2 regions of the Geodermatophilus sp. SYSU D00867 genome follow, and region 1 is predicted to be linked to the other one. Evidence: riboswitches for the same ligand, from Rfam matches in the RefSeq annotation. Region 1 holds a riboswitch; the other holds the start of a gene.
What was found. Region 1 has a riboswitch for cyclic di-AMP ahead of ACI8AK_RS20910 (transglycosylase family protein). Riboswitches for the same ligand answer to the same signal wherever they lie in the genome.

Region 1 (3,781 bases):
GCATCGGCGTGAACGGACCGGTCAGCACGAGGGTCGCGCCGACGGCGAGCAGGCCGGGGGACAGCGTCGCCGAGACGCGGTCGCCGATGGCGCGGTTGCCGATCTGGTCGTGGTCCTGCAGGTAGCCGAGGAACTTCCAGCCCGGCAGCCGCGCGGTGTCCACCGGCCGGCCGTGCGAGCGGCGGCGGAAGCTGGACCACGTGCCGTCGTGGAAGAAGGCGCCGGTGAGGGTCTTGGCCAGCCCGGCGAGCCCGGCCTCGGCGAAGTCGCCGTAGTAGCCCTGCCCCTCCCCGGTGAGCGTCGCGTGCAGCGCGTGGTGGAAGTCGTCGCTCCACTGGGCGTGGATGCCGGTGCCGCCGGCCACCCGGGGGGTGACCACCCGGGGGTCGTTCAGGTCGCTCTCGGCGATGAGCGTCAGCGGCCGGCCGACGGCGACCGAGAGCCGGTCGACCTCCTGCGCCATCTCCTCGAGCACGTGTGTGGCGCGCTCGTCGACCAGCGCGTGGACGGCGTCCAGCCGCAGCCCGTCGACGTGCATGTCGCGCAGCCACATCAGGGCGTTGTCGAGGATGTAGCGGCGGACCTTGTCGGAGTCCGGCCCGGACAGGTTGACCGACTCGCCCCAGGTGTTCGCGCCGCCCTCCGAGAAGATCGGCATGAACAGGGGCAGGTAGTTCCCCGACGGGCCCAGGTGGTTGTAGACGACGTCCTGGATGACGCCGATCCCGCGCTGGTGGCAGGCGTCGACGAACCGCTGGTAGGCCGCGGGGCCGCCGTAGCTCTCCTGCACCGTGTACCAGAGGACGCCGTCGTAGCCCCAGTTGTGCGTGCCGTCGAAGCCGTTGACCGGCAGCAGCTCGACGAAGTCGACGCCGAGGTCGGCGAGGTGGCCCAGCCGGTCGATGGCCGAGTCGAGGGTGCCCTCGGGCGTGAACGTGCCGACGTGCAGCTCGTAGACGACGCCGCCGGCGAGCGGGCGCCCGGTCCAGGCGGTGTCGCCCCACGCGTACGCCGACGGGTCGAACCGGCGGGACAGGCCGTGCACGCCGTCGGGCTGGCGGCGCGAGCGCGGGTCGGGGCGGGGCGTGTCGTCGTCGCCGAGCAGGTAGCCGTAGTCGGACTCCGGGCCGGCCTCGACCTCGGCCCGCCACCAGCCGTCGTCGTCGCGGCTCATGTCGTGCACCGTGCCGTCGACCTGCAGGCGCACACGCTCGGGCACGGGCGCCCAGACGGCGAACTCGACGGGTGCGGACATGCGGGGGCCTCCCAGCGGTAGTGCGGCTGACCGGTCCCTCTTGCCCGCTGCGGGCGCGGTCAACCGCGAGCGGCAGCCGGGGGAGCGGGTCCCCCGGCTGCCGCCCCGGGTCACGGCAGCTGCAGGACCTGCCCGACGTGGATGACGTCCGGGTCGCTGACGGTGCCGCTGTTGGCCGACCAGAGGGCCTTCCAGCCGCCCTCGACGCCCTGGTCCCGGGCGATCGTGCCCAGCGTGTCGCCGGACCGGACGGTGTACGGGCCGCCGGAGGCCCCGGCGGCGGACTCCCCGGCCCGGGCGGCCGTGTCCGGCTCGGCCGGCGCGGGCGCGGCGGCGGGCTCGGCGGCCGGCGAGCCGGCCGCCGGGGCGCCCGGGTCCAGGCCCTTGCCGCAGGTGGGCCAGGCGCCCGGGCCCTGGACGTCGAGCGTGCGCTCTGCGACGGCGATCTGCTGCGCCTTGGTGGCCAGGTCGGCGCGCGCGGCGTACTCGGTGCCGCCGAAGGCCGCCCAGGTGGACTGGCTGAACTGCAGGCCGCCGTAGTAGCCGTTGCCGGTGTTGATGCTCCAGTTGCCGCTGGACTCGCACTGGGCGACGGCGTCCCAGTCGTTGGGAGCGGCGGCCGAGGCCGGGCCGGCGGTGACGCCGATCGCGGCCGCGGCCACGCCGGTCGTCACGAGGGCACGGCGGAGCAGGGACGTGGACGTGCGCATGGGGGATCTCCGATCCGCCGCCTGCGAGGTGAGCTGTCGGGTTCGGAGCGATCGGTGCCCCGGCCGCACGGCGTGCGGCTTCACCCCGAGGCGCTGCGTCCGGTCCCCCCGTGACCGCGGTGCAGGCGCCGAAGTGGGTCCCCCACCCCCGTCCTGGCTGTGCTCGAGGAACGGAGCCCGGCGGACGGGGTTCGGCGGACCGGCTCCGGCACGCGACAGTCGGTTGGCCCGCGTGCGGTCGCAAAGGTAACGGGAGCATCACGAGACGGCACACCGGCACCACCCGTCACGGCGTGTCGCCCGGCCCGTGCCGGGCGGCGCGCACGAGATCGCCGGCAGGGGCCGCAGGTCACGGCGGCGCCGGCAGGCGCCGCCGTGACCTCCGTCTCAGTCCCGGACGAGCAGGGCCACCGGCAGCCGGGCCAGCAGCTCGCCGACGGGCGCTCCGCCGGCGTCGGAGACGACCCGCGTGCCGGTGAGCACGTCGCGCCACGCACCGGTCGGCAGCGTCAGCGCGGTGTCGCCCCAGCCGGTGGCGGCCAGCGCCACCGGCAGCCGGGTCGCCACGGTCACCGCGCCGCCCTGCTCCCCGGACCCACGGTCGAAGGCGACGACGTGCTGCGCGGCGGACCCGGTGGCCGCCACGGGGGTGTAGCCGGTGAACAGCTCCGGGGAGTCCCGCCGCAGCCGCAGCGCCCGCGACACGACGAGCAGCTTGGCCGCGCCGGTGTCGTCGACCTCCGGCACCTCCCCGCCGTCGAGCCGGGCCAGCAGCGCGCGCCGCTCGTCGTAGTCGACCGGGCGGCGGTTGTCGGGGTCGACGAGCGAGTGGTCCCACAGCTCGGTGCCCTGGTAGACGTCCGGGACGCCGGGCATCGTCAGCTGCAGCAGCTTCTGCGCCAGCCCGTTGGACCGGCCCGCCGGGCCGATCCGCGCGACGAAGGCCTCGATCTCGCGGTTCGTGGCCTCGTCGTCGTAGGCGGCGTCGACCATCGCGTGCAGCTGCGCCTCGAACGCCTCGTCGACGTCGGTCCACGTCGTCGACTGCCCGGCCTCCCGGGCCGCCTTCTCCGCGTAGGCGTGCGCCCGCTCGCGGGACAGCGGCCACGCGCCGACCAGGTTCTGCCACACCAGGTGCGCCAGCGGCCGGTCGGGCAGCGGGTGGCGGGACAGCCAGCCGCGGACCAGGTCCGCCCACTCCGTCGGCACCTCGGCGAGGACGGCCAGGCGCGCCCGGGTGTCCTCGCTGCGCTTGGTGTCGTGCGTGGTGAGCGTCGTCATCGACTCCGGCTTGCGCTCCAGCCGCCGCGCCTGCGCCTCGTGGAACTCCTCCGGGGTGCTGCCGAAGCGCGCCGGGTCGCCGCCGACCTCGTTGAGCACCACGAACCGCGCCCACCGGTAGTAGGCGCTGTCCTCGACGCCCTTGGCCATCACCGGGCCGCTGGTCTGCTCGAACCGGGTGGCCGCCTCGGTGCCGGCCTGCGCCAGGACCGGGTGCAGCGCGTCGACCGCGGCGACCAGGTCGGGACGGCGGTCGCGGACGTCGCCCACGGCGGCGTCGAGGTGCTCGCGGCCGTCGGGCAGGTAGGTGCGGTAGACGGAGAAGGAGGCCAGCAGCTCGGCCAGCGCCTCCTTCTCCGTCTCCACGTCGACGCCCGGCAGCTCGCCGATGACGCGCACCAGCCGGGCGACCTCCGAGCCGAGGATCCCGTCGGTCACCTCGCGCTTGCAGTCGTGCACCAGCTGCCCGTAGTCGACCGCCCGGCCGGACAGCTCGGTGTCCAGCGCGGTCAGCGCCGCCTCGCCGGCCGGGTCG
Region 2 (3,781 bases), on a different contig from region 1:
TCGGGCGGCCGAGCCTCGGCCCGCGGCCGGAGGTGCCCGCCCCCGGTCCGGTCGGCGGAGCCCTGCGGGTCGAGTGCGGCAACACCGTCTACCCGCCGAGCTTCGACGGCGCCCGGGCCTGGGGCGGCTACCCCAACGGCCTCATCCCGCCGAGCGCGCTGTGCCCGATCGGGGTGGGCGGCCACTCGCTGCGCTGCGACGCCGCGGCGGCCTGGCGGGCGATGAGCGCGGCGTTCGCGTCGGCGTTCGGGCAGCCGATCTGCATCACCGACTCCTACCGCACCTACGCCGGCCAGGTCCGCCTGTACGGGGAGAAGCCGGCGCTGGCCGCGGTCCCGGGCACCAGCAACCACGGCTGGGGGCTGGCGGTCGACCTGTGCGGCGGCATCGACGGCTTCGGCACGCCGCAGTACGCGTGGATGGTCGCCAACGCCGGCCGGTTCGGGTGGCTGCACCCGACCTGGGCCGACCCGGGCAACGGCCGCGAGGAGCCCTGGCACTGGGAGTACGCGGGCGGCTGAGCCGGGACTGTCGGTGGCCGTCCCTAGCGTGCTGGTCGACCGACAGGGAGACCCGTCCCGACCGCGGCCCGGCACCGGGCGGCGCGGCCGGGGCACCGGAGGGACACGGCCATGCTCATCGACTGCGACTCGTGCACCGCGCGCGGCGCCGGCTGCGCCGACTGCGTCGTCACCGCCCTGCTGGGCGCCCCGCCCGCGGAGCGGGACACCGGCCCCGTGCTGCTGCCGGTGCCCTCCGTCCCGGCGGCCCGGACGGCGGACGGCGCACTGCCGCGCCCGGGCGTGGTCGTGGAGCTCGACGACGTCGAGCGGCGGGCCGTGCGGGCGCTGGCCGAGGGCGGCCTGGTGCCGCCCCTGCGGCACCGGCCGTCGCGGGACGGGCGCCGGCGCACGGGCTGACCGGCGCGGACACCCGATCGGGTACGCACCGGAGTGGCGCGGCTGCTGACCGTGTGTGTCCTCACAGTTCCCGCACCCCCCGTTTGTCACAACTGCATCACGTCCGTACTGTGGCGCCGTCCGGCCGGGTGGTCGTCACCCGACGCAGGGTGACCTCGGCCGACACCGCCGAGTCACCGGACGCCCTCCCGGAGGTGCGCGAGGTGAGCCGGGGACCCACCGCAGCACTGGGGTGAGTTCTCGCGCGCGCCGGTCCCGACCGGGGCGCGGAGATAGGGCACGTCTTCCCAGCCCGAACCCGTCAGCTAACTCGGTAGGCGGTTGCTGAGGAAGAAACGGAGAGCCGCCGCCCGTGGCGACCCCCCGCCCTGCCCTGGGGCATGCACGCGAGAAGTCCACACCCACCACCCGGATCGCCGGCCTGCACCGCCCGTCGCGGGCCCGCCGCCTCGGCCGGGTCACCTTGGTCGGCACCACCGCCGCGCTGACCCTCACCCTGCTGTCCGGCACCGCGGCCGCCGACCCCGAGCGGGCCGGCACCCCGGAGCAGGCCGCCCAGCTCGCCGCCGAGGCCGGTCACCGGCTCGAGGTCGTCACCGAGCAGGTCAACGAGGCCCGCGAGGTCCTCGCCCAGCAGCAGGCCGCCGCCGACGAGGCCGACCGGGCCGCCGCCGAGGCGCAGGACCGGCTGCAGGACCTCGACGGCCGGATCCGCGAGGTGGCCCGCAGCGCCTACACCGCCGGCAACGGCGACGGCTTCGCCGGGCTCGACCTGCTGATGACCAGCGACTCGGCCGAGGACTTCGTCGCCTCGCTGGCCACCCTCGGCCAGATCGCCGACCACACCACCTCGGTCCTCGACCAGGTGAACGAGGCGGCCGCCGCCGCCCGGCAGGCGCAGGCCGACGCCGAGGCCGCCGAGACCGAGGCGCAGCGCACCCTCGACGGCCTGAGCGCCCAGGAGGCGCAGCTCCAGGGCGACATCGCGGACTACCAGGCGCAGTTCGCCGCGCTCACCGAGGCGCAGCGGCAGGCGGCGCTCGCCGCGCAGGAGGCCGGCCTGGCCGCCGGCGCGCAGGCCGGGCCCAGCGCCGGCGGCGGCGCGGGTGGGGAGAGCGCGCCGGCCACCGCGGGCACGCGGGCCGCGGCCCCCGCTCCGGCCCCGGCCCCGGCGCCGTCGGCGGGCAGCGGCGGCAGCGGTGCCGCGCAGACCGCGGTGCAGACGGCGCTGGCCCAGGTGGGCGACCCCTACGTGTGGGGCGCCGGCGGGCCGAACGCCTTCGACTGCTCGGGCCTGACCCAGTACGCCTACGCCGCGGCCGGCATCAGCCTCCCGCACTCCAGCAGCATGCAGTCGCGCATGGGCACCGCCGTCTCGCGGGCGGACCTGCAGCCGGGTGACCTGATCTTCTACTACAGCCCGGTCAGCCACGTCTCGATGTACATCGGCAACGGCCAGATGGTGCACGCCTCCACGTCGGGGCAGCCGGTGAAGGTCGTGTCGGTCGACTCGATGGGCGGCATCACCGCCATGCGCCGCATCGCCTGACGGAGGACCTCCCCGCCCCCACCGCTCGCGAGCTCCCGGCGGGCCCCTGCAGGGAGGCCGTTCCAGCACGTCGCGAGGCCGAGGGCCGGTGACCCGGACGGGTCGCCGGCCCTCGGCGTCCGCCGGGGGAGCGCACGGTGCGGCACCGGCGCGCGCCTAGGATCGGCCGGGTGGGCAGGGCGGGCGGGACGAGCACCCGCCCCGGCCCCGAGGCCACCCGGCCAGACCGCACCGGCTCCCGCCGGGCCGCGCTGCTGGTCGCGCTCGTGCTCGGCGCGGCGCTCGTCCTCGTCATCGCGCTCCGGACGCCCTGGACGCCGCTGCCCACCCCGCCCGGCGGCGCCTCCCCGGTCACCGACGACGCCGGGCTGCCCGCCGAGGTCGTCCGCCGCGCCGAGGCCCTCGCCGCCGACATCCGTCCCGCGTCGCTGACCAACCTGGTGCTCGGGCTCGCGGTCTCGGCGCTGCTCGGCCTCACCCGCCTGGGCAGCCGCCTGGTCACCGCGGTCGGCCGGGCGGGAGGCCGCCGCTGGCCGCTCACCGTGCTGCTCGGCACGGTCACGCTGGTCGTCGTCGGCCGGCTGGCGACGCTGCCGATCTCCGCCTACGGCGAGGTCGTGCGGCACCGCTACGGGCTGTCCACGCGCTCCTGGCCGCTGTGGCTGCGCGACGTCGCGGTCTCCACCGCCATCGACGCCGGGCTCACCGCCCTGGGCCTGCTGGTGCTCGTCGCGCTGGCCCGCCGCGCCCCCCGCGCCTGGTGGGCGTGGGCGGCCGGCGGCGCGGCCGCGCTGGTCGTCGTCGGCTCCTTCCTCTACCCGGTGGTCATCGAGCCCGCGTTCAACAGCTTCACGCCGCTGCCGGCCGGCGAGCTGCGCACCGACCTGCTCCGGCTGGCCGAGGAGAGCGGCTCCCCGGTCGAGGACGTCCTGGTCGCCGACGCGTCCCGGCGGACGACGTCGCTCAACGCCTACGTGTCCGGGTTCGGCTCGACCCGCCGGGTGGTGCTCTACGACACCCTGCTGGCCGACGTCCCCCCGGACGAGATCGAGTCGATCGTCGCCCACGAGCTCGGGCACGTGGCCACCGACGACGTCCTGACCGGCACGCTCATCGGGGCGCTCGGCGCGGCCGCCGCCGTCGCCCTGCTCGGCTGGCTCCTGACCTGGGCGCCGCTGCTGCGCCGCGCCGGCGCGGACTCGGCGGGCGACCCGCGCGTGGTGCCGCTGGTGCTGCTCCTCGTCGCGGTGGGGTCCCTCGTGTCGACGCCGGTGCAGAACCTCGTCTCCCGGCACGTCGAGGCCCGGGCGGA

Region 2: linked by a shared signal. The riboswitch ahead of ACI8AK_RS20615 (C40 family peptidase) and the one ahead of ACI8AK_RS20910 (transglycosylase family protein) in region 1 are both predicted to bind cyclic di-AMP.

What each region holds. Positions count from the first base shown of each region.
Region 1 is NZ_JBJGZC010000028.1:30,176-33,956, forward strand. Features, by position in the region: gene treZ (malto-oligosyltrehalose trehalohydrolase) at 1-1,255, opposite strand, end outside; gene ACI8AK_RS20910 (transglycosylase family protein) at 1,366-1,965, opposite strand; cyclic di-AMP (ydaO/yuaA leader) riboswitch at 1,969-2,103, opposite strand; gene treY (malto-oligosyltrehalose synthase) at 2,353-3,781, opposite strand, start outside.
Region 2 is NZ_JBJGZC010000027.1:30,121-33,901, reverse strand. Features, by position in the region: gene ACI8AK_RS20625 (D-alanyl-D-alanine carboxypeptidase family protein) at 1-521, shown strand, start outside; gene ACI8AK_RS20620 (hypothetical protein) at 633-920, shown strand; cyclic di-AMP (ydaO/yuaA leader) riboswitch at 1,077-1,256, shown strand; gene ACI8AK_RS20615 (C40 family peptidase) at 1,273-2,469, shown strand; gene ACI8AK_RS20610 (M48 family metalloprotease) at 2,640-3,781, shown strand, end outside.